DNA from 3 places in the Ensifer sp. LC384 genome. Region 3 is predicted to be linked to each of the others. Evidence: predicted binding sites of a transcription regulator. Region 3 holds the regulator's gene; each other region holds the start of a gene.
What was found. The regulator LexA, encoded in region 3, represses DNA repair genes until DNA is damaged. The targets are predictions, from matches to a motif close to TGTTCNNNNTGTGTTCNG.
Positions count from the first base shown of each region.

Region 1: the regulator LexA is predicted to act here: its motif matches at 4,369-4,386, upstream of uvrA (excinuclease ABC subunit UvrA).
Region 2: the regulator LexA is predicted to act here: its motif matches at 4,285-4,302, upstream of BC363_RS05995 (DNA recombination protein RmuC).

Region 1 is NZ_MBST01000045.1:260,515-268,085, reverse strand. Features, by position in the region: gene gyrA (DNA gyrase subunit A) at 1-2,359, opposite strand, end outside; gene BC363_RS26465 (MarC family protein) at 2,678-3,307, shown strand; gene BC363_RS26460 (single-stranded DNA-binding protein) at 3,685-4,230, opposite strand; gene uvrA (excinuclease ABC subunit UvrA) at 4,511-7,432, shown strand; gene BC363_RS26450 (GNAT family N-acetyltransferase) at 7,477-7,571, shown strand, end outside.
Region 2 is NZ_MBST01000004.1:155,279-162,849, forward strand. Features, by position in the region: gene BC363_RS05985 (methyl-accepting chemotaxis protein) at 1-1,514, opposite strand, end outside; gene BC363_RS05990 (ribokinase) at 2,107-3,006, opposite strand; gene BC363_RS05995 (DNA recombination protein RmuC) at 3,059-4,252, opposite strand; gene def (peptide deformylase) at 4,404-4,928, shown strand; gene fmt (methionyl-tRNA formyltransferase) at 5,076-6,011, shown strand; gene truA (tRNA pseudouridine(38-40) synthase TruA) at 6,011-6,754, shown strand; gene BC363_RS06015 (hypothetical protein) at 6,815-7,411, opposite strand; gene dapE (succinyl-diaminopimelate desuccinylase) at 7,398-7,571, opposite strand, start outside.
Region 3 is NZ_MBST01000015.1:113,971-121,541, forward strand. Features, by position in the region: gene BC363_RS13865 (hypothetical protein) at 113-403, shown strand; gene BC363_RS13870 (thermonuclease family protein) at 763-1,464, shown strand; tRNA gene BC363_RS13875 (tRNA-Cys) at 1,932-2,005, shown strand; gene BC363_RS13880 (hypothetical protein) at 2,644-2,976, shown strand; gene lexA (transcriptional repressor LexA) at 3,096-3,812, opposite strand; gene BC363_RS13890 (hypothetical protein) at 3,993-4,235, shown strand; gene BC363_RS13895 (hypothetical protein) at 4,273-4,560, opposite strand; gene BC363_RS35430 (hypothetical protein) at 5,017-5,160, opposite strand; gene BC363_RS13900 (DUF4242 domain-containing protein) at 5,341-5,628, opposite strand; gene BC363_RS35435 (hypothetical protein) at 5,992-6,156, opposite strand; tRNA gene BC363_RS13905 (tRNA-Ser) at 6,382-6,471, opposite strand; gene BC363_RS13910 (septal ring lytic transglycosylase RlpA family protein) at 6,748-7,571, shown strand, end outside.

The DNA.
Region 1 (7,571 bases), on a different contig from region 3:
TGAGTTCGCCGCCTTCGGTGACTTCCTCGCCGACCAGAGCGATTTCTTCCTCTTCGCCGTTCGTCGTGCGCCGCTCGGCGGCTGCGCGCTTCAGATAGGCTGCCCGTTCCCATGGCTCGGCGTCGACATGGCCGAGGATGGCCATCGAGATGATGCGGTCGCCATCGCCAAGGTTGATGCCGCGCACCCCGATCGAATTGCGGCCGGCAAAGACGCGCACGTCGTCGACGGGGAAGCGGATGCACTGGCCGAGCGCCGTCGTCAGCATGACGTCGTCATGTTCGGTGCAGGTGTCGACCGAGAGAATCTCGTCGCCATCTTCCTCCAGCTTCATCGCGATCTTGCCGTTGCGATTGACCTGGACGAAGTCGGACAGCTTGTTGCGGCGAACCGTGCCACGGGTCGTCGAGAACATGACGTCGAGGTTTTCCCACGTCGTTTCGTCCTCGGGCAGCGGCATGATCGTCGTGATGCGTTCGCCGGGTTCCAGCGGCAGCATGTTGATCAGCGCCTTGCCGCGCGACTGCGGCGTGCCGATCGGCAGACGCCAGACCTTCTCCTTGTAGACGATGCCACGCGAGGAGAAGAACAGAACCGGCGTATGAGTATTGGCAACGAATAGCCGGGTAACGAAGTCCTCGTCCCTGGTTGCCATGCCGGAGCGGCCCTTGCCGCCACGACGCTGCGCACGATAGGTCGTCAACGGCACGCGCTTGATGTAGCCGAGGTGCGAGACGGTCACGACCATGTCTTCGCGGGCGATCAGGTCCTCGTCGTCCATGTCGGGACCGCCTTCGGCGATCTCGCTGCGACGCGGCGTGCCGAATTCCTCGCGAACGGCGGTGAGTTCGTCCTTGACGATGGTCATGATGCGAAGGCGCGACGACAGGATATCGAGGTAATCCTTGATTTCCTCGCCGATCTTGTTGAGTTCGTCGCCGATTTCGTCGCGACCGAGCGCGGTCAGGCGCTGCAGACGCAGGTCGAGGATGGCGCGCGCCTGCTCTTCCGACAGATTGTAGGTGTTGTCTTCGTTGATCCGGTGACGCGGATCGTCGATCAGCCGGATGAGGCTGTCGACGTCATGTGCCGGCCAGCGGCGCTCCATCAACTGTTCGCGTGCGGTCTGCGGATCGGGCGCATGCCGGATCAACTTGATCACTTCGTCGATATTGGCAACCGCGATGGCGAGGCCGACCAGGACGTGGGCGCGGTCACGCGCCTTGCGCAGCAGGTATTTCGTTCTCCGGCTAACGACTTCCTCGCGGAAGGAGACGAAGGCCCGCAGCATGTCGAGGAGCGTCATCTGTTCCGGCTTGCCGCCGTTGAGCGCCACCATATTGCAGCCGAAGGACGACTGCAGCGGCGTGTAACGGTAAAGCTGGTTCAGGATGACGTCGGCATTGGCGTCGCGCTTGAGCTCGACGACGACGCGATAGCCCTGACGGTCCGACTCGTCGCGCAGATCCGAGATGCCTTCGATGCGCTTGTCGCGCACCAGTTCGGCCATCTTCTCGATCATTGTCGCCTTGTTCACCTGATAGGGGATTTCGGTGATGATGATCTGCTCGCGGTCGCCGCGCATCGGCTCGATATGGGCACGGCCGCGCATGATGACCGAGCCGCGGCCGGTCTCATAGGCCGAGCGGATGCCCGAGCGGCCGAGAATGAGCGCGCCGGTCGGGAAGTCAGGCCCTGGGATGATTTCCATCAACTCCGGCAATTCGATCGCCGGATTGTCGATCAGCGCCACGCAGCCGTTGATGACTTCGACGAGGTTGTGCGGCGGAATGTTGGTCGCCATGCCGACCGCGATGCCGCCGGCGCCGTTGACGAGCAGGTTCGGGAACTTCGCGGGCACCACCACCGGCTCGCTCAGCGTGCCGTCGTAGTTGTCGCGGAAATCGACCGTTTCCTTGTCGAGGTCGTCAAGCAGCGAGTGCGCGGCCTTCTGCAGGCGGCATTCGGTGTAGCGTTCTGCCGCCGGCGGGTCGCCGTCGACGGAACCGAAGTTGCCTTGGCCGTCGATCAGCGGCAGCCGCAGCGACCAGTCCTGGGCCATGCGCGCCAGCGCATCGTAGATCGCCGAGTTGCCGTGTGGGTGGTATTTACCCATCACGTCGCCGGTGACACGGGCGCATTTGACGTACTTCTTGTTCCAGTCGATGCCGAGTTCGCTCATCCCGTAGAGGATGCGGCGATGAACGGGTTTCAGACCGTCACGCACATCTGGAAGCGCGCGGCTGACGATGACGCTCATGGCGTAATCGAGATAGGACCGCTGCATTTCCTCGATGATGGAAATCGGCTCGATGCCTGGCGGAGTCTTTCCGCCGCCGGGAGTGCTTTGCTCAGTCAATTGTGATCACGATCTTTGTTCAGAATCAGTCGGATATTTATAGCCGAATGCGCCTGGAAGCGCCAATTTTGGCCCGTGGTTGTGAACAGTCTTTTGCCGTCGGAGCAGGCTTTTCTAGGGCATTGCAGCGTAAATCGGAAGTGCTGGCGACAAAGTCGGCTGCCCGGCCTGAACGGCTGTGAGAAGGTTCCGTCACATCCTCATTAAGCTATTGCTTAAGCTTTGGCCACCGACCCCTTCCCAAGCCCCCTCCGCTTGCCTAACAATGCCGATCCGCCACCGGGAAAACTCGGGGTGACAATCCGGAAGGGGAAACGGATGTTCAATGTCGACCTGCTGGTCAACGCACTCACCACGCTGCTCGTTACGCTCGATCCGCCGGGCCTTGCCCCGATCTTTCTGAGCCTCACGGTCGGCCTCAGCCGGCAGGAACGGTTTCAGGTCGCGACGCGCGGCTCGCTGATCGCCTTCTTCATCCTTGCCGCCTTCGCCGTATTCGGCAACGGCATTCTCGGTCTGCTCGGCATCTCCATCGGCGCCTTCCGCATCGCCGGCGGCCTGCTGTTGTTCTGGATCTCGTTTGAGATGATTTTCGAGAAGCGTCAGGAGCGGAAGGAAAAGACCGGCGAAAACGCCACCGTCAAGGACCACATCCACAATATCGCCGTGTTCCCGCTCGCCCTGCCGCTGATTGCCGGACCGGGCGCGATCTCTGCGACGATCCTGCTCGCCGGCTCGTTCCCGACCGCGGTCGAGCGCACGCAGCTGCTGATCGTCATCGCGCTGTCGATGGTCAGCCTCTTCCTGGCCCTTGTTATCGCCGAACGCATCGACCGCTTTCTCGGCGTCACCGGCCGGGCAATCCTCACCCGCCTGCTCGGCGTTATCCTGGCGGCATTGGCGGTTCAGTTCGTCGTTGATGGCGTGAAATCGGCAATGGCGATCTGAGGCCATTGCGACGTTGGCTGGCCGAGGCTTTCGTTTGAACGCAAGAAGGGCCGGCGTATGTCGGCCCGAGATTGATGACAAAGCTGATTTCGCCGTCCGACCGTTCTGCCGTCATCCTCGGGCTTGACCCGAGGATCCAACCCTGTCGCCACGGCGCAAGGGCCAGGGGGCGCTGGATGCTCGGGTCAAGCCCGAGCATGACGCAAAGAGAGGAGCTTTTGGCGATCCGCGTGTTGCACAGAGGCGAGGTTCGTCAACGGCGTAAGGGCCGGTTTCCCGGCCCTTCTTCAATGTCACGATATTGCCAAACCAAGACCCGCATCGTCTGAGGCTGGTCGCCACAGTGCTTCCGCGACGGCAGATCGCTGAGGCGTGGCTCAGAACGGGATGTCGTCGTCCAGGTCGCGCGAGAAGTTGCCCCCACCCTGGCTGCCCTGACCACCCTGGCCGCCGCCGGAGCGTCCGCCACCGGAGGACTGGCGCGGCTGCTGGTCGTAGTCGTCGTAGCCACCACCGCCGCCACCGAAGTCACTCGAACCGCCACGGCTGACGCCGGAGCCACCGCCCTCGCCGCGACCGTCAAGCATCGTCAGCGTCGAGTTGAAGCCCTGCAGCACGACTTCCGTCGAGTAACGGTCGTTGCCGGTCTGGTCCTGCCATTTGCGGGTCTGCAGCGCACCTTCGATATAGAGCTTGGCGCCCTTCTTGACGTATTGCTCGACGACCTTGCACAGGCCTTCGTTGAAGACGACGACGGTGTGCCATTCGGTTTTCTCGCGACGTTCGCCGCTGTTGCGGTCGCGCCAGGTCTCCGATGTGGCAATGCGCAGGTTGGCGATCGGCCGGCCGTCCTGCGTGCGCCGGATTTCCGGGTCCGCCCCGACGTTGCCGACCAAGATTACCTTGTTGACACTACCAGCCATATTGCTTTTCCCGTGGTTTTGCCGCGCCACCGGCACGGCTTTCGAATTTCAAGAACGCACATCTTAGCGGTCCGCCGCTGCGGATACGCCCCGCATCATACATAATCCACAACAGATTTGGTCGATTTGCGCGTTGTTTGTTCTTTCTTTGTTCTAATATTTCACTATGATCCTGTCAACCGAATCGAAATGGCCACCAGTTTTGCCGATTGCGCCTCGACATGGGCGTTAGCGTCATTACATAGGGGGCTTTCAACCGACATGCAAAAGCTGGCTTCCGATGAGCGAACTCAAGACCATCTCCATTCGTGGCGCGCGCGAGCACAATCTCAAGGGCATCGACCTCGATCTGCCGCGCAACAAGCTGATCGTGATGACCGGGCTTTCAGGCTCCGGCAAGTCGTCGCTTGCCTTTGATACGATCTATGCCGAAGGCCAGCGCCGCTACGTCGAGAGCCTGTCGGCCTATGCGCGCCAATTCCTCGAGATGATGCAGAAGCCGGATGTCGACCAGATCGACGGCCTGTCGCCGGCGATTTCGATCGAGCAGAAGACGACCTCGCGCAACCCGCGCTCGACCGTCGGAACCGTGACCGAGATCTACGACTACATGCGTCTGCTTTTCGCGCGCGTCGGTGTGCCCTATTCGCCGGCGACCGGGTTGCCGATCGAGAGCCAGACGGTCAGCCAGATGGTCGACCGGGTTCTCGCCTTCGGCGAAGGAACGCGCCTTTATATCCTTGCGCCGCTCGTGCGCGGTCGCAAGGGCGAGTACAAGAAGGAACTCGCCGAACTGATGAAGAAGGGTTTTCAGCGCGTCAAGGTCGACGGCACCTTCTACGAAATCGCCGAGGTTCCGGCGCTCGACAAGAAGTACAAGCACGACATCGACGTGGTCGTCGACCGTGTCGTCGTGCGGCCCGATCTTGCCTCGCGCCTGGCCGACAGCCTGGAAACCTGCCTGACGCTGGCCGATGGTCTTGCCGTCGCCGAATTTGCCGACAAGGCGCTGCCGCCGGAAGAAACGGCTGCCGGCGGCTCGGCCAACAAATCGCTCAACGAAACCCACCAGCGCGTGCTGTTTTCGGAAAAATTCGCCTGCCCGGTCTCCGGCTTTACGATTTCCGAGATCGAGCCACGCCTGTTCTCGTTCAACAATCCTTTCGGCGCCTGCCCGACCTGCGATGGTCTCGGCAGCCAGCAGAAGATCGACGAAGCGCTGATCGTGCCTGAAGACAACAGGACGCTGCGCGACGGCGCGATCGCGCCCTGGGCGAAATCATCGTCGCCCTACTACAACCAGACGCTGGAAGCGCTTGGCAAGGTTTTCGGCTTCAAGCTCGGCAATCGCTGGAGCGAGCTGTCTGCCGACGCGCAGAAAGCCATCTTGCATGGCACGGAGGAGAAGATCGTCTTCCACTATGAAGATGGTGCCCGCTCCTACAACACCACCAAGAATTTCGAGGGCATCGTGCCCAACCTCGAGCGCCGCTGGAAGGAAACCGACAGCGCCTGGGCGCGCGAGGAGATCGAGCGCTATATGTCGGCAGCCCCCTGCCCGGCCTGCGCCGGCTTCCGCCTGAAACCGGAAGCGCTCGCGGTCAAGATCGACACGCTGCATATCGGTCAGGTCACCGAGATGTCGATCCGCGTCGCCCGTGACTGGTTCGAGGCTCTGCCGGCGCATCTCAACACCAAGCAGAACGAGATAGCGGTTCGCATTCTCAAGGAGATCCGCGATCGCCTGCGCTTCCTCAACGACGTTGGCCTCGAATATCTCAGCCTGTCGCGTAACTCCGGCACACTGTCGGGCGGCGAGAGCCAGCGCATTCGCCTGGCATCGCAGATCGGCTCCGGCCTGACGGGCGTGCTTTACGTGCTGGACGAACCGTCGATCGGCCTGCATCAGCGCGACAACGCTCGCCTGCTCGATACGCTGCGCCACCTCCGCGACATCGGTAATACCGTCATCGTCGTCGAACATGATGAAGACGCGATCCTGACCGCCGACTATGTCGTCGATATCGGCCCGGCGGCCGGCATCCACGGCGGCGAGGTTATCGCGCAAGGGTCGCCCGCGGACGTCATCTCGAATCCGAAGTCGCTGACCGGAAAATATCTCTCCGGCGAGTTGTCGGTTGCCGTGCCGAGCGAGCGCCGCAAGCCGAAGAAGAAAAAGGAAATCGCCGTCGTCGGTGCGCGGGCCAATAACCTGAAGAATGTCACGGCGTCCATTCCGCTTGGCATTTTCACGGCCGTTACCGGCGTGTCGGGTGGCGGCAAGTCCACGTTCCTGATCGAGACGCTCTACAAGGCAGCCGCCCGTCGTATCATGGGTGCCCGCGAAAACCCGGCCGAGCATGACCGTATCGACGGCTTCGAGCACATCGACAAGGTGATCGACATCGACCAGTCGCCGATTGGCCGCACGCCGCGCTCCAACCCGGCCACCTATACCGGCGCCTTCACCCCGATCCGCGACTGGTTCGCCGGGCTGCCGGAAGCCAAGGCCCGCGGCTACCAGCCCGGCCGCTTCTCTTTCAACGTCAAGGGCGGGCGCTGCGAAGCCTGCCAGGGCGACGGCGTCATCAAGATCGAGATGCACTTCCTGCCGGATGTCTACGTCACCTGCGACGTCTGCCACGGCAAGCGCTACAACCGCGAAACGCTGGACGTGCACTTCAAGGGCAAGTCGATCGCCGACGTGCTCGACATGACGGTCGAGGAAGGCGTGGAGTTCTTTGCTGCCGTTCCTGCCGTGCGCGACAAGCTGGTGACGCTGAACCAGGTGGGGCTTGGCTATATCAAGGTCGGCCAGCAGGCAAACACGCTGTCGGGCGGCGAAGCCCAGCGCGTCAAGCTCGCCAAGGAACTGTCGAAGCGCTCGACCGGACGCACGCTTTATATTCTCGACGAACCGACGACCGGCTTGCATTTCCACGACGTGGCAAAGCTTCTTGAAGTTCTGCATGAACTCGTCAACCAGGGCAATTCCGTCGTCGTCATCGAGCACAATCTCGAAGTCATCAAGACGGCCGACTGGGTCATCGACTTCGGTCCCGAAGGCGGCGATGGCGGTGGTGAAGTCATCGCCAAGGGAACGCCGGAGGACGTGGTCAAGGAGCCGCGCTCCTACACCGGTCAGTTCCTGAAGGAGCTGCTGGAGCGTCGTCCGATGAGAAAGGTCGAGGCGGCCGAGTGAGCGTCTCGGGCAACGGGCGGAGCAGCGCTGTCGCCGGTCTCGCGATGATGCGACCGGCGACGATGAACGACCTGCCCGCCGTGCAGGATGTCACCGTTGCAGCCTACGCGCCCTATACGGTCCTGCTCGGTGGACCGCC
Region 2 (7,571 bases), on a different contig from region 3:
TGTTCGGTGCGGTGCGACAGGTCGTTAGCGGCACTGCTGATCTCGCTGGTGCCGTTGCCGATGTTGACGACCGAGTGGTTGACGGTGCGGATTGTCTCTTCGAGGCTGTCCATCGTCGCGTTGAAGTCGCGCTTCAGCTGGGCGTATTCACCGGGGAACTCGTCGGTGATGCGGAAGGCGAGATCGCCGGAGGAGAGATGCGACAGTCCGTTGCCGAGGCGGGCAACGATGTCGCGCTGAAGGGCGCTGGATTCGGCCCGCTCGCTCTCGGAACGGCTGCGCTCGTGCTCGGCCTGCTCGCGTTCGTGGCGGGCTTCGCCTTCCAGGCGCTTGGTGTCGGCCAGCCGGTGGCGGAAACCTTCGAGCGCCTTTGCGACCTGGCCCGTCTCGTCGGAGCGGTCCTGGCCGGTGATCGAATTGCTGTAGTCGCCGTCGCTGAGGTTCTTGACGTCTTTGACGAGGCCGGCGAGCGGCTTCTGAACGAAACCGCGGACGGCGAAATAGAGGCCGAGCAGCACCGCGCCGAGCACGACGAGGCCGCCGATGATCATCATATAGGTCTGGTCGCGAACCGGAGCGTTGATCGCGCTGCGTGGTACGTCGACGAGCACGATCCAGCTGGTGTTCACGCCGGAAACGGCGAAGGGATAGACGACGCGGTCGAACGGCTCGTTGCCGTCGTAGGACAGGTTCTTGATGACGCCCGACGTACCGGAAGCCAGCGCGTTCTTGACGATCTCGTTGCCTTCGCCGTCATAACCCTTGAGCAAAAGCTCCGGGATCGGTGCGACCAACCACTTGCCGGTCTGCGACAACAGGTAGACGCGGCCGGTATCGAACGGCTTCAACTTGGAAAGACCGTCCGCCAGTGAGGCGAGCGAGATGTCGACGCCGGAGACGCCGATCAGCTTGCCGTTGGACATGACGGGATAGGCGATCGAACTCATTGCCGTCGGGACGTCGGTGTCCTGCGCGGTATAGGGCGGGGTGATCGCGCCCTTGCCGCTCTTTGCGGCAAGGCTGTACCATTCCGCAGCGTAGTCCGCGCGGAAGGTCGAGAACTGGATCTCGTTGTTGCGGTTCTTGGACCAATAGGGCGCGAAGATACCATCCTCGTTGGCGCCCAGTTCCTTGTTGTTGGCCACCTCCTCCTTGCGACCGTCGAAGGCCTTGGGTTCTTCGGCGAACCAGCTGCCGAAAGCGAAGGGGTTCTGCTCGAGATTGGCCCGCAGGATGTTGATCACGCCGGCGCGTTCCATCGATTTTTCTGCGTGGCTGCGGCCAAGGATGCCGGCCATCGAGCGCGAAGCGCTTGCCAGCTCGCCGATGCCGCCGGCGATATCAGAGGCGATGGCCTTTGCTTCGCCGCTTGCCTGGTCGAGCACCAGCGTTTCGACGCGGTCCTGTGTCTGGGAGATAAGAACGAAGTTCGAGGCGAGCAACACGAGCGCGATCGTGCCGCCCGTCACCGCGATCAGCTTGGTCGCCAGCGATTTGGCTTGGAACTTGAACATGAAATCCTCACGTGCTGGGAGGTCCGCAGGCTGAAACCTGCGGCGAACGCATTTCACAATGTGGGTGAAACTCCATCATGGAGCACCAGATGCCGACCGGCATTAAGGAGGCTGCCCATCCCTTCGGAACCGGCTTTCTCATGATCTTGAATAGACGACCAAATCTTAAGATAGGGCCAACGCGATGGCTAATTCATGCCCCGCTGATGGAGATTCTGCGCACGAAGTTTCATCTCCGCGACAAAGACTGTCGGGTTTGCGCAAAGGCCGGCGATGGGCTTGATTCAAGGCTGTCGCCCGGACGTGCTGTGCCGTCGGGACGACGAGGATAGGGAACACGCGTCGCGCGATGTTTTTTCACATGACGCGCGTGAGGGCATGTCGTGCAAAAGTGTGCAGCGGTTCTGCGATAACGACATGCGTAAAAACGAAAGCTTACAGCGCCGCGCGTCTATTTAGACGCGCAAAGGTCGCTGTAACACTTTGAATTGCTGCATAATTTTGCCCTTAAATCGATTCCGATTTAAGGAATTATGCAGTAAAGTGCGGTAAGCGAAAGATCGCAACGCACTTTAAGATCGAAGCCGCGACTTCAGATGCGTGGCTCTACCTCTGAGGCAAGTGGGATCGAAGGCTGCGCACCACGCTTGAGGCAGGCAAGCGAGCCCGCCACCGCCGCACGCCTGAGGGCGTCGTGAAACGCCAGCTTCTCGTCAAGGCTTGCGGCCAGGTAGCCGCAGAACGTATCGCCGGCGCCGACGGTATCGACCGGATCGATCTTGAGACCCCGGGCGCGATGGACCTCGCCCTCGTGCACTGCGACGACGCCTTCTGCCCCCAGCGTGACGATGACCGTATGCCCGGTTTCGGCATGCAGCTTCTTCATCGCCTCTTCGCGCTCGGAACCTTCGATGCCCGACTTGCCGGCCAGCAGTTCGAACTCCGTCTCGTTGGCGATGACGATATCGGCGAGCCGGCCGAGGCGTGCCGCTTCCGGCGTCAAGGGCGCGATATTGATGACCGATCGGATGCCCTTGCGCCGGGCTTCGGCAAGTGCCTTTTCGACCGAGGTCGCCGGTATTTCCAGCTGCAGCATCAAGGTATCGCCGGCGTTCATGCCGTCGACGGCGGCAACGGCATCGGCCTCATTGACCGTTGCGTTGGCGCTGGCAACGACGACGATGACATTCTCGCCGTCACCACCGACGAGGATATGGGCCGTGCCTGTCGGTTCCTCGACAGTCTTGGTCAGCGACAGGTCGGCGCCGGCCTCCCGGAGCAATTCGAGTGCGCCATCGGCAAAACTGTCCGAGCCGACGGCGCCGGCCATGTGAACGGCGGCACCGGCACGCCGCGCGGCCAGCGCCTGGTTGGCGCCCTTGCCGCCGGCGGCGGTCGAAAAGCCAGAGCCGGCAACGGTTTCGCCGGGCTTCGGCAGGCGCGCGGTCGTGGCGATCAGGTCCATGTTGATGGACCCAAAAACAGTGATCATGTGAAGATGTCCCGTCGAATTGCTGATTTTGGCCGGAGAGTGCCCGAGACCGTCAGTCCTCGTCAACCACCCTGAGGCGCAATTGCCCGACGCGATTGTCGACGGCATGGCGCGGTTCGTCGTCCGGCCGCGCCGCGCCTTCCGCCTCAAGTTCCAGCGCTTCGATCTTGGCGCCGCGGCGCGCAAGCTTGCCCGAGGAGATGAGGATCTCTTCGACATCCTTCTGGCTCATGGCGAAGTGTCCCTGCAGCTTGCGCACCCGCTCGTCGAGACGCGTCAGGTCCTCCATCAGCCGCGCCACTTCTCCCTGGATGAGGTGCGCCTGCTCGCGCATGCGGGCGTCCCTGAGGATCGCCTGGATCACCTGGATCGACAAGAGCAGCAGCGATGGCGAGACGATGACGATCCGCTGCCGGTGCGCCTTCTGGACGATCGCCTCGAAATGCTCGTGGATCTCCGCGAAGATCGATTCGGACGGTACGAAGAGAAATGCCGTCTCCTGCGTCTCACCCGGGATCAGATATTTGCTGGCGATATCGCGGACATGCACCTCCATGTCACGGCGGAAGAGTTGCGCCATCTGCTGGCGGCGTTCCGGGGTTGCCGCGTCCCGCATGCCGTTCCAGGCTTCGAGCGGAAACTTCGCGTCGATCACCAGTGGCGGCTGGTCGTTCGGCATGCGGATGGTGCAGTCCGGGCGGGCGCCGTTGGAAAGCGTCGTCTGGAAGGCGAAGGCGCCCATCGGCAGGCCGTCGGCGACGATCGTCTCCATGCGCGACTGGCCAAAGGCGCCGCGTGTCTGCTTGTTCGAAAGAATGGCTTGCAGCCCGGCCATGTCCTTTGCCAGCGACTGGATGTTGTTCTGGGCGGTGTCGATCACCGCCAGACGCTCCTGCAGTCGCCGCAGGTTTTCGTGCGTCGCCTTGGTCTGCTCGCTGATCGAGGCGCCGATCCGGTGCGTCATGCCGTCGATCCGCTGGCTCAGCGTCTGGTTCAGTTCCGCCTGACGGGTGCCGAACACGTCGGCCATCGCCGCGATGCGGCCCTGCATTTCCGTTTGCGCCGCCAGAAGCATGGCCATCTGTTCATGGCGCTCGTCGTCGCCAGCCCGCCGCCGCCGCGAAACGGACATCAACACGAAGCCGACCGCCAGCACGGCCAGAACCATGCAGAGATGGGCGACGGTGACCGGCACGGTGCCGATGAGAAAAACGGGCTGATCGAACGAAATTGGCGCAGGTTCCATGCCGCAAGCCTAACAGATTCTCTTTTCAACGATAGATCAAAACAAGAACATTCATCCGGCGCGGTTAACGAGAGGCGACATTGCCGGGACGTCTGCAGGGTGCGCGCCAATTTTCTTGCACCCGGACGGAAAGATCGGTTATGGGAGCAACATGACGATCAAGCCGCTTATCATTCTCCCCGATCCTGTCCTGCGTCAGGTCTCGACCCCGATCGAAACCATCGATGCCGACATCCGTCGCCTGGCCGACGATATGCTCGAAACGATGTACGATGCCCCGGGCATCGGGCTCGCTGCCATCCAGATCGGCGTAGCGAAGCGCATGCTGGTGCTCGACGTCTCCAAGGAAGGGGACGAGAAGACCCCCCGCGTCTTCATCAATCCCGAAATCGTCGCTTCTTCCGACGAGTTCTCGGTCTATGAGGAAGGCTGCCTCTCCATTCCGGACTATTACGCCGAAGTGGAGCGCCCGGCGATGGTCACCGTCAAGCACCTCGACCGTGACGGCAAGGAGCAGATCGTCAAGGCCGATGGCCTGCTGGCGACCTGCCTGCAGCACGAGATCGATCACCTGAACGGCGTGCTGTTCATCGACCACATCTCCAAGCTCAAGCGCGACATGGTGATCCGCAAGTTCACCAAGGCCGCCAAGACCCGCGGCGCCAAGGCGATCTGATCGTCCTCCGAGGCGATCTGATCGTCCTCTAAGGCGATCTGATCGTCCTTACGGTGCCGTCGGCAGCCCTTTGCGATCGAGGGGCTTGATTTGAGGCGCGTAAACCCGTTTGAAGGGGCCTGATTTCAAACGGTCGGAGTATCCGCCTTGTCGCTTCGCATCATCTTCATGGGTACGCCGGAATTTTCCGTGCCGACGCTGGCCGCACTCGCGGCAGCCGGCCACGAGATCGTTGCCGTCTACACCCAGCCGCCGCGGCCCGGCGGACGCCGGGGGCTCGATCTGCAGAAGTCGCCGGTGCACCAGGCCGCCGAGCTGCTGGGCGTTCCCGTGCTCACGCCCGTCAATTTCAAGGATGAAGCCGATCGCCGGACCTTCCGCGCGTTCGACGCCGACGTCGCCGTCGTCGTCGCCTATGGCCTGTTGCTGCCGGAGGTGATCCTGACCGGAACGCGGCTCGGCTGCTACAATGGCCACGCTTCGCTCCTGCCGCGCTGGCGCGGTGCGGCTCCGATCCAGCGCGCCATCATGGCCGGCGACCATGAGACCGGCATGATGGTGATGAAGATGGACAAGGGGCTGGACACCGGCCCGGTCGCACTCACCAAGGCGGTGCAGATCGGCGAGACGATGACGGCTGGCGAGCTTCACGATCGGCTGATGCAGGTCGGCGCTAACCTGATGAAGGAAGCGATCGGCAAGCTCGAAGCGGATGATCTGCCGCTGACCGAGCAGGCGGAGGCGGGCGTCGTCTACGCCGCCAAGATCAGCAAGGCCGAGACCCGCATCGATTTCGCCCGGACGGGGCGCGAAGTGCACGACCACATTCGCGGCCTGTCACCCTTTCCGGGCGCCTGGTTCGAGCTCGACATCGCCGGCAAGCCGGAGCGGGTCAAGGTTCTGAATTCCGAGCGCGTGACCGGTGACGGGGCCGCCGGAACCGTGCTCGACGATAATCTCACCATTGCCTGCGGCGAAGGAGCCGTCCGGCCGACGCGGCTGCAGCGGGCGGGTGGCAAGGCGCTTGCCGTTGCCGATTTCCTGCGCGGCACGCCGATCGCCGCCGGCACGAGGGTTGGCTGATGCCGCGCTTTCGACTGACCGTCGAATATGACGGCTCGAACTATGTCGGCTGGCAGCGGCAGGACAACGGCCCCTCCGTTCAGGGCGCGATCGAAAAGGCGATCCTGTCGCTGACCGGCGAAACCGTCTCGATCCGCGGGGCCGGGCGTACCGATTCCGGCGTGCATGCCGTCGGGCAGGTGGCGCATGCGGACCTGACGCGCCAGTGGAAACCCCACACGCTGCGCAATGCGCTGAATGCGCATCTGGGCATGGCCGGCGAGGGCGTTTCGATCCTCGAAGCCCAGGAAGTTCCCGACGCCTTCGACGCGCGGTTTTCGGCGCTGCGCCGCCATTACCTCTATCGGATCATCTGCCGACAGTCGCCGCTGGCGCTGGAGGCGAAGCGCGCCTGGTGGGTGCCGAAGCCGCTTGATCACCACGCGATGCATGAAGGCGCGCAGCGGCTCGTCGGCCATCACGACTTCACCACCTTCCGCTCGGCCCATTGCCAGGCGACAAGCCCGATGCGCACGCTCGACCGCCTCGACGTCACCCGGTCCGGCGACCTGATCGAAATTCGCGCTACCGCGCAGAGCTTCCTGCACAATCAGATCCGCTCCTTCGCCGGCTCGCTGAAGCTGGTGGGCGAGGGAAAGTGGACGCCGGACGAGCTGCAGACGGTGCTCGAAGCACGCGATCGCAAGGCCTGCGGCCCGGTGGCGCCGCCTGACGGGCTCTATTTCATGCAGGTCGATTATTGAGACATGGCCAGTCGCGCGCAGAGGGCGCGCGACACTTTTCGGGTGCTGTCGTGTTGCTTGTCAGCTCGGGATCAGGCCGAAGAACTGCTGCAGCACCTCGCCCAACATCATCGACGGCAGCAGGAAGAGCGCCGTCAGCGCCGAGGTGAGCAAGACCTGGTTTCCGGTGATGATGCGCAGCAGCCGGAAGAGCACGCCGATGCTGACGAAGAGCAGCACCAGCCAGATCAGGCTTGTCAGCCCCTCGCTGCCGGGAATGACCAGGCGGATCGCTGCCGGCACCGCCATCGCATAGGACAACGGCACGGAAAGCCAGTTGGTGGTGACAACGATCGGCACCACGGCCGCGGCAAAGCCGAGCGGGCGCGCCAGGATGAAAATCAAGACGAGCGGCAGCAACCAGCTGACGAGGTCGACGACCAGCAGCTTGAAGACGAAGCTGAAACCAACAGTGGTGCCGGTCGGCATGGCCGAGAGATAATAAAGCCGCCAGGATGCCCAGGTGACGGCGATGGCCGGCAGGCACCAGAGCATGGCCGTAAACGAGCGCCACAATCCGCTCTCGCTGAAATCGAGCCAGCGGAAACCCTCGCCATTGCCCTGGACCAGCAGCCAGAGGCCCTTGATATAGGCCAGGACCTCCTCAAGCGGCGGCATGGCCGAACCATCGGGCGATGAAGGTTTCGTAGATGCCCGTCAGCGTTTCAAGGTCGGCGACGGCGACGCGCTCGTCGACCATGTGCATGGTCTGGCCGACGAGGCCGAATTCGACGACGGGGCAATAGTCCTTGATGAACCGCGCGTCCGAGGTGCCGCC
Region 3 (7,571 bases):
ATACAAATGCTTTTCCGATTTGCCAAGCGGTTTTTTCAAAAAAAGTGACAAGTTTTGTTGCGAGCCTGTGGAGAAGCCCCCAATTGTGGGAAACGCAGCCGGATCGGGAATGATGAATAAAAACAGAAAACAGACGCATTTCGGCATAGACCCGCATACTCGGCAGATCGTGTTGGGCAAATGGCGCCTTACCCTGCCGGAATCGCCGCTGCTGCGCATGCTAGTCGGTGGGCTTTTGGTATTCGGCGGCTTTCTCGGCTTCCTGCCGGTGCTCGGCTTCTGGATGGTGCCTTTGGGGCTGCTTGTCCTGTCGCATGATATTCCGTCGGTTCGCCGCCTCCGGCGCAGGTTCGCCGTGTGGTGGGCGCGCCGCCGCAACGGGACGGACGCCTCGAACAAGTAATGATTCTTTTGTGATGGCCGCCCACGTCAATGTGGCGTCGCACCACAGGGATGCAGACCTGTCCGGGCGAGGGAGGGCAAGTCTGGCCTATCGGCTCGTCCACACCGGTTCATGGTCGTGGAGTTTGCTTGGCGGGCAGTTTGCCTTTGTTGCCGATACGCTCTTGAACGTTGCCGCGCTTTGCGGCGACGATCTGCGCGTAGCACCTTCGGAGTGAAAAGCTCGTGGGCCGCCGTACTCCGTTGCGCCATCCCAAAGGTCGTGCACTCAAATTCAAACTCCCGCTTTCGGGCTGTCGGTGAAAACCATTCGGCAACGGATCGGCAGCATAATGCCGGCCGGATCAAGGATGGGGTGGAATGGGTAAGACCACGACACGCCGCGGGCGTCGCCGCGGCAGCCGGACAAAAAAGCAAGGCGGCATGCTGCCCTGGTATCTCGCCGCTGTGCTGACAGTCGGTGGCGTCGTTGCCTATGACCACCGCGGACAATTGCCGGATTTGCCGGGCGTTTCGGGTGTGTTCGCATCGGCACCCAAGTCTACATCGACATCCAGAGCGGAAGATCGGCCGAAAGCACAGGTTCGTGCCGCCGTGCCGCCGGCCGCACACAAGGCGAAGCCTGTCGACGGACCGATACCCGCAGTCAACGTCGGGTTGGCCGCGCCAACACCGATTGAGCGCCCTGTCGCGCAGCCAGCAGCCCTCCAGGCCAAGGCGAATCAGTTCTATTTCTGCGGTATCCGCAACGACAACTGCGTCATCGACGGTGCCACGTTCCGCTATCAAGGTGAAGCGATCCGCGTCGCCGATATCGACGCCCCGCGAATCAAGCAGGCAAGTTGCGATGGCGAGCGCGCACGCGGCTTTTACGCCAAGCAGCGATTGCGTGAACTGTTGAACTCTGGAGATTTCAGGCTGATCGAAGCGATCGGCAGGGACGACGACAAGACCAGCGAGAAGCTGCGCGTGGTGATGCGCGACGGCCGTTCGCTCGGTAACATTCTCGTCTCGGAAGGCCTGGTTCGCCCCTGGAAGGGACGGTCAACGCCGTGGTGCTAGATCCTGGCGAAAGCGCCTCCGCGGCCGTGAAGGAGCGATCCGGCGCTGCGGCTCAAAACCTGTCGGCGATGCGCCGGAAAAACGTCCAGCGAGAAAATGTTGCCGTCATCGGGCGGCAGCCAAACACGTCGAATCTTCATGAGGTGTGAAAGTCTGAGCGGCGGCGCTGCGTGCGAAGCTGGCACCGGACGGCCCAGGATGTCTATTCGTCCGACTCTGCGCGCCGTGTTCGCAGACGGCGCCGGTCAACTGCCTTGTCGTTCCGCGGGGGAGGACCGGGGCTCGAATGATCATATCCGTTCTTCTCGAAAAAGAGGGTAGGGCTGGGGCATGCAGCCGCAATCCACAGAACGGAATGGAAACGCTTGTTCAGGATGAAAAAAGGATCGCATTCAGAATGAACCCTCTTGCACTCTGTCTATATTCATTCTAAACGCTCGCCACGACTTGATAATCTCAGTCGGTGAGGCCTCGTGGCGGAGTGGTGACGCAGAGGACTGCAAATCCTTGTACCCCGGTTCAATTCCGGGCGAGGCCTCCAAAGCCACACCTAATTATTTGATTTTGCGTTGTAATTCAGGGTGCTCAATTGCAGCACCTGCCACGCTTTTTCTATATGTGGGAATTTGTTCCCCGTTCCTCCTGCTTCGTTATCCTCGACCGCCAGCAATTGCTTGCCGATTCCGTCCCAACTAAAGCGGGCGGCCCCGCCGCCGTGGCGAGGCGTGCGCGCTCGGCATCTTGCCCGGCAAAGCTAGTCGCCGACCGATTGCCGATGCCTGTGCGACGATGGCCCCATTGGCCCGGCGTCCACTCCCTGGGAATTGATTGCTGGGTTAAATCTACCTTACGCAGACGACTGCGCCGCACACGGTGGAGATAGTGGGGTGGGGTGGGGTGATGCGGCGAGCGATGACACCCGCCAGCCCCTGCTTACGGCGAGCATGGGTTTGAAGATAAGCCGCGCCATAAGTCGGTCGTGGCCCATCCGCGTTGCCGTGCGCGCGAACAGGCGTCAACCTGCATGGCCTGCCAAGGACACACCCCGAAATGGTGACTCGGCTGGTATTGTCAGTGCAAGGAATATTGTCTCTAGACGGGTTCGGGAATGAATATTCCGGCGGCACGACCCGTACAGGTAGTGTCAAACAAAACCGACAATGGAGGAGATGACATAAAATGAAATGTAAGATCGCCCTGACTGCTCTTGCCGTTCTTGCCGCGTCGACGGCCACCGCAAGCGCTGAGGATCTCGTCTTTCAGCTGAAGAACAAGACGGAAGCGGTTCTGACGAACTTCTACACGTCGCCGGTCGGTGTTGATCAGTGGGAGGACGACGTCTTCGGGCGGCAGGTACTCAATCCGGGCGAAAGCATGGAAATCACCATCGCCGACGGACGTGATGTCTGCAAATACGACATGCGCTTTGAATTCGAAGAAGGCTCCGGTCTCGACACGACTGAAGACACGCAGGACCTCTGCGAACTGGGCGAGTACTCGATTCACCAGTAACATTTTTCGAGCGTGCAAGCCGCACGAGTTGGAGATGCCCGTCTCGCTACCCCAAGGTGGCGAGACGTTCAAGGAAGAGGAAGGCAGGCCAGCACGAAGGCAGCTGGCTTGAGCAAGGCTTAGTGGTAGCGGCGGATCAAGCCAACGAGCTTGCCCTGAATCTTGACGCGGTCGGGGCCGAAAATACGCGTCTCGTAGGCCGGATTGGCCGCCTCGAGCGCAATCGACGCGCCCTTGCGCCGGAAGCGCTTCAGCGTTGCTTCCTCATCATCGACGAGCGCGACGATGATGTCGCCGGGATTGGCCGAGGTGGCATTGCGGATGATCACCGTATCGCCATCGAAGATGCCGGCCTCGATCATCGAATCGCCCTTCACTTCAAGGGCATAGTGCTCGCCGCTGCCGATCATATCGAGCGGAACGGAGATGTCGTGAGTGTTGTTCTGTATCGCCGAGATCGGAACGCCGGCGGCAATGCGTCCCATAACCGGAACCGACACGGAGCTGTTGTCAGCAACCGGCGGCGCTTTCGCGGCGGGGGCAGGGGCCGGCGGCTTCCCGAGGCTGCCCTCGATGACGCTCGGGGAAAACCCGCGACGGGGTTGGGCGCTTGCTGCATAGGCTTCCGGCAGCTTGATGACCTCGAGCGCTCTGGCGCGGTTGGGAAGACGGCGTATGAAACCGCGTTCCTCCAGCGCCGTAATAAGCCGGTGAATGCCCGACTTTGAAGCCAGGTCGAGTGCATCCTTCATCTCGTCGAAAGACGGCGGCACACCCGATTCCTTCATTCGTTCGTGGATGAAAAGAAGCAATTCCTGTTGCTTGCGGGTCAGCATGGCAAGTCGCTCCAGAAGCGTGAAACAAATCAAGAACAGACACTATCTGTTCCATATGTGTTCCGCAAGTGCCTAAAATTCCGTGAATGTGGGATCAAGCGTGCGCGCATCGGCCAACTAGACGCTGCGCGTGCCGCAAGGCGCCGATATGCCTCGTTCCGTTTACGCAATGAGGGTGCAATGAAGAAGCTGGTTCGAATCCTGCTGACGATCGTTGTTCCGGCGACCGCGGTCCTTGGGTTCCGCTGGTATCAATATGTGGACAACAGGGAGAGTCCGTTCGACGAAGTCGGCATCGCGTTGAATGCGGCAATGCCGGGGCCGATCAATCTTTGGGGTTGTGACCGGCTCAAGCTTACCTCTCGCAACGCCGCTCGGTTGCGCCACCGTCGATGGAGCGAAGTGGAAATAGACTGGCATTGAGCGATTGCTGGGCGAGCGTCGCGAAGGAGAGAGTGGTTCAAGCCGGCTGCGTGGCGGAACAGGCGTCCTCGAACTCCTTGACGGTCTCAGCCGAGTTGTCCTCCGGCAGGACGGCGTCCGCCGCGTCGGTCGCTACGGGCGTGTCGCCTTGATAGACGAAGGACTGGATATAGTAGGCGATCGTTCCCTTCCAAACGTTCCGGCCATCGATCTGCTGGCAGGGCACGGCGGTTTCGAAATCGGCTTGCAGGTCGTCGACCGTAGCAGCGCTGAGGGCGATGTTAGGCGATGCGATAATCGAGGCGATAAGCAAGGCTGCAAGCACGGTGAACGTCCGCTAGATCAGAGGTGGTGCCGATAGTTTGGTTAACGATGTGAACCGCGCTTTCGTTCCAAAGTCCAGCAAGCATGCCGGGCACTGTGCCGTGTTCAACAGTTCTTTGCCAAAGGTGATGACGGCTGCTCACGGTGTGGCAGGGAAGGCACAAAGATTTGCATGAACAGGGTGCGTGTCGGCGTTCTCGATCTTCCGACGCCTACCACATGCGGCGTGTCGCCGGCCGATCAGGCCTGGCAGCAGACATGGGAAGCGATTGGCCAGTGCTGCCGCCCGCAATGATCTTTGCATTTCAGGGGGGGCGCGCGACGTGCAAGCGTGCTGGGGTTTCTGGCATTGCGGCGACCAGTCACGCAGGGTGTGCGGAGACGTGCACCCCCAGTCCAACTGGTCACTGACAAAACTCTCCCGACTATTTGGTTCGAGAGGTTAGAGGCGGTTGTCCTATTTCTTGTCTTTCTTGCCGAGCGAAAAGCTGCTGCCTGCCAGCTTCACCTGTGAGCCTTCTGTCGTAACGGCGGCTTTGACGGCCTTGTCCTTCTTGGGTTTTCTAACCTCGCGGTTACTTCGCACTTGACCCTTTGCCATGATCGTCTCCTTGAAAAGGTGTGCCGGGGAACCCTCATGGGCGCCGAATGACCGGCAGACTAGCCTGCATTGATGCCGCCGGAAGTCAATGACGGCGCGCGGGGAGCATTGGCCCGGGCGGCGATTCGGGGGTGTCATGACGCCGATGTCCCGCCCGCGGTGATTATAACACCGCTTCGGCTATTTGCCGCGTCCTTGAGATGCTGTCGAAGGCCCGATCACGGCGGCGACTTCCGTTATTCTGTTGGCCGGAAACCCGCCGCGTTCGGCGTGTTCGCGAATGACGTCGGCGCTCGGTGCCTCGTGGACGCAATAGAGCTTGTCGCCGGCGACATAGCTCGTGATCCATGTGTACGGCACGCCGAGATCGGCGACGACAGCATTGGATTTCGCCGACAGTGCACAGAGGTCGTCCTGACTGAGCTTGTCAGCGCCTGGCACGTCGCGCTCGATGATGAAAGTGGGCATCGCTCAGTTCCTTGACTGTTGGATGACCAATACATCAAGCCTCCCTAATGAAATGGGAGTCAGTGCTTGCGATTGGATGCAAGGCGATTTGCATGTGGCACCGCGTCGGACAACGGCAGTCCTTGCCTTTTTCGGCTAGCAGACCAGCAGGTGCGCTTCGCAGCTTTGAAGCCAGCGAGAGCAAATGTTTGAAGGGTCTTGCGCGAACCGCAAGTTACATCCCCAAGCACTATGGAGTGCAGAGCGACCGCGTGCACGGGCTCCGTTCGGAGCCGATTGCTACAGGGGGAAATCATGCAGCAGGTCTAACGCGCTACCGCGCCATTGGCCTGTCGTATTGGATGCGCGCTGCTGTCATGAAACTCAGTAGCTGAGACGGAAACCGCCCGGACTTGCGGCAGACGGATCGGGCACGGGCAATGGCCCCTGCCATTGCGCATAGGTTGTGTTCGCATCGCCGGTGCTTGCACATCCGGAAAGCGTCAGAACAGCGAGAAAAGCGGCTGTCATCAGATATTTAAGAGGCATGGTTTTCTCCAGTTGTGGGAGATTGCCCAGGCCTCGAGGGGCCGGAATCGGATTCTCCCTCAAATCATCCGGGATGGCAAGCGGACCTGGCTGCAGGTTGGCAATTGCACGCGCCTGTGTTGCTGCGATGGCGGGCGTTGCCCGCAAAACTGGTATGCGGCCGCGGTCGGAACACCTGCTTGGCGGTGCAACTCAGTAACGGGTGGAGAAAAATGAGGCAGTCGATGGCGGAGGAGGTGGGATTCGAACCCACGGTACGCTTTCACGCACGCCGGTTTTCAAGACCGGTGCCTTAAACCGCTCGGCCACTCCTCCGGGCAGGGCGTTATTGCGCGAAGCCTTGCCGCTTTGCAAGATTTAACATGCGCGGGCTGCAAGATTTTCTCAGCGGATCCGCTGCTCACTTCGTCGCCATAACCATTCGTAAACCATAACTGGAGATTTCGGGCGGCTGGCCATTCGCCGGTTCGCAATTTTGCCTTGTTGCTGTCATGATTACTCGACTGTTCCGTTTCGGGACGCCGAGATTTCCGCTGGGGGCAAGAGTGGAAGGTTTCGAGTACGGCTTGTTCGAATGATGTTGTGGGACAGATGACATCCAGTAAAAATGCGGCATATCTGATCAAGGGACTGCGCCTTGCGGCGGTTCCCGTGCTTTGCGCAACGCTTGCGGCTTGCGGATCCACGTCCAGTATCAAGAAGAGCAAGCCGAGAAGCAAAGAATACTTCGCCGAGTCGGTTTACGGCGTGAAGGCAAGCCCCCGTGTCGCCACCGGCAAGAATATCCCGAAGGGCGGCGGCCGATTCCAAGTCGGCAAGGCCTATCAGGTCAAGGGCAAGTGGTATCAGCCGAAGGAAGATTTCGGCTACAACAAAACAGGTGTCGCGTCCTGGTACGGCTCGGCTTTCCACGGTCGCTTAACCGCCAATGGCGAAGTCTATGACAAGCTCCATCTTTCGGCGGCCCATCCGACATTCCCGTTGCCGAGCTATGCGCGCGTTACCAATACGGAAAACGGCACATCGGTCATCGTTCGCGTGAACGATCGCGGTCCTTATGAGTACGGCCGTATCATCGACGTATCGTCGAAAACAGCAGATCTGCTCGATATCAAGCAGAAGGGCAGCGCCAAAGTTCGTGTGCAATATGTCGGCCGCGCACCGCTCGAAGGCAACGATATGCCATATCTGATGGCGTCCTATGTCACCAAGGGCGATCGCAGCCCCGGCGTCATGCCGGAAGGCCAGATCGCGACCGGCGTGATGGTTGCCTCGAATGAGCCGATGCGCAACCAGTTGGGAACGCTGACCATTCCATCAAAGTCATCGCTTGATACCGGTGGCCCGATCACGGCCCTTGCTGCGCCTGTCCCGCAGTTTGCTGCACCGCAGTCGCTGAACGAGTTCGTCATGCT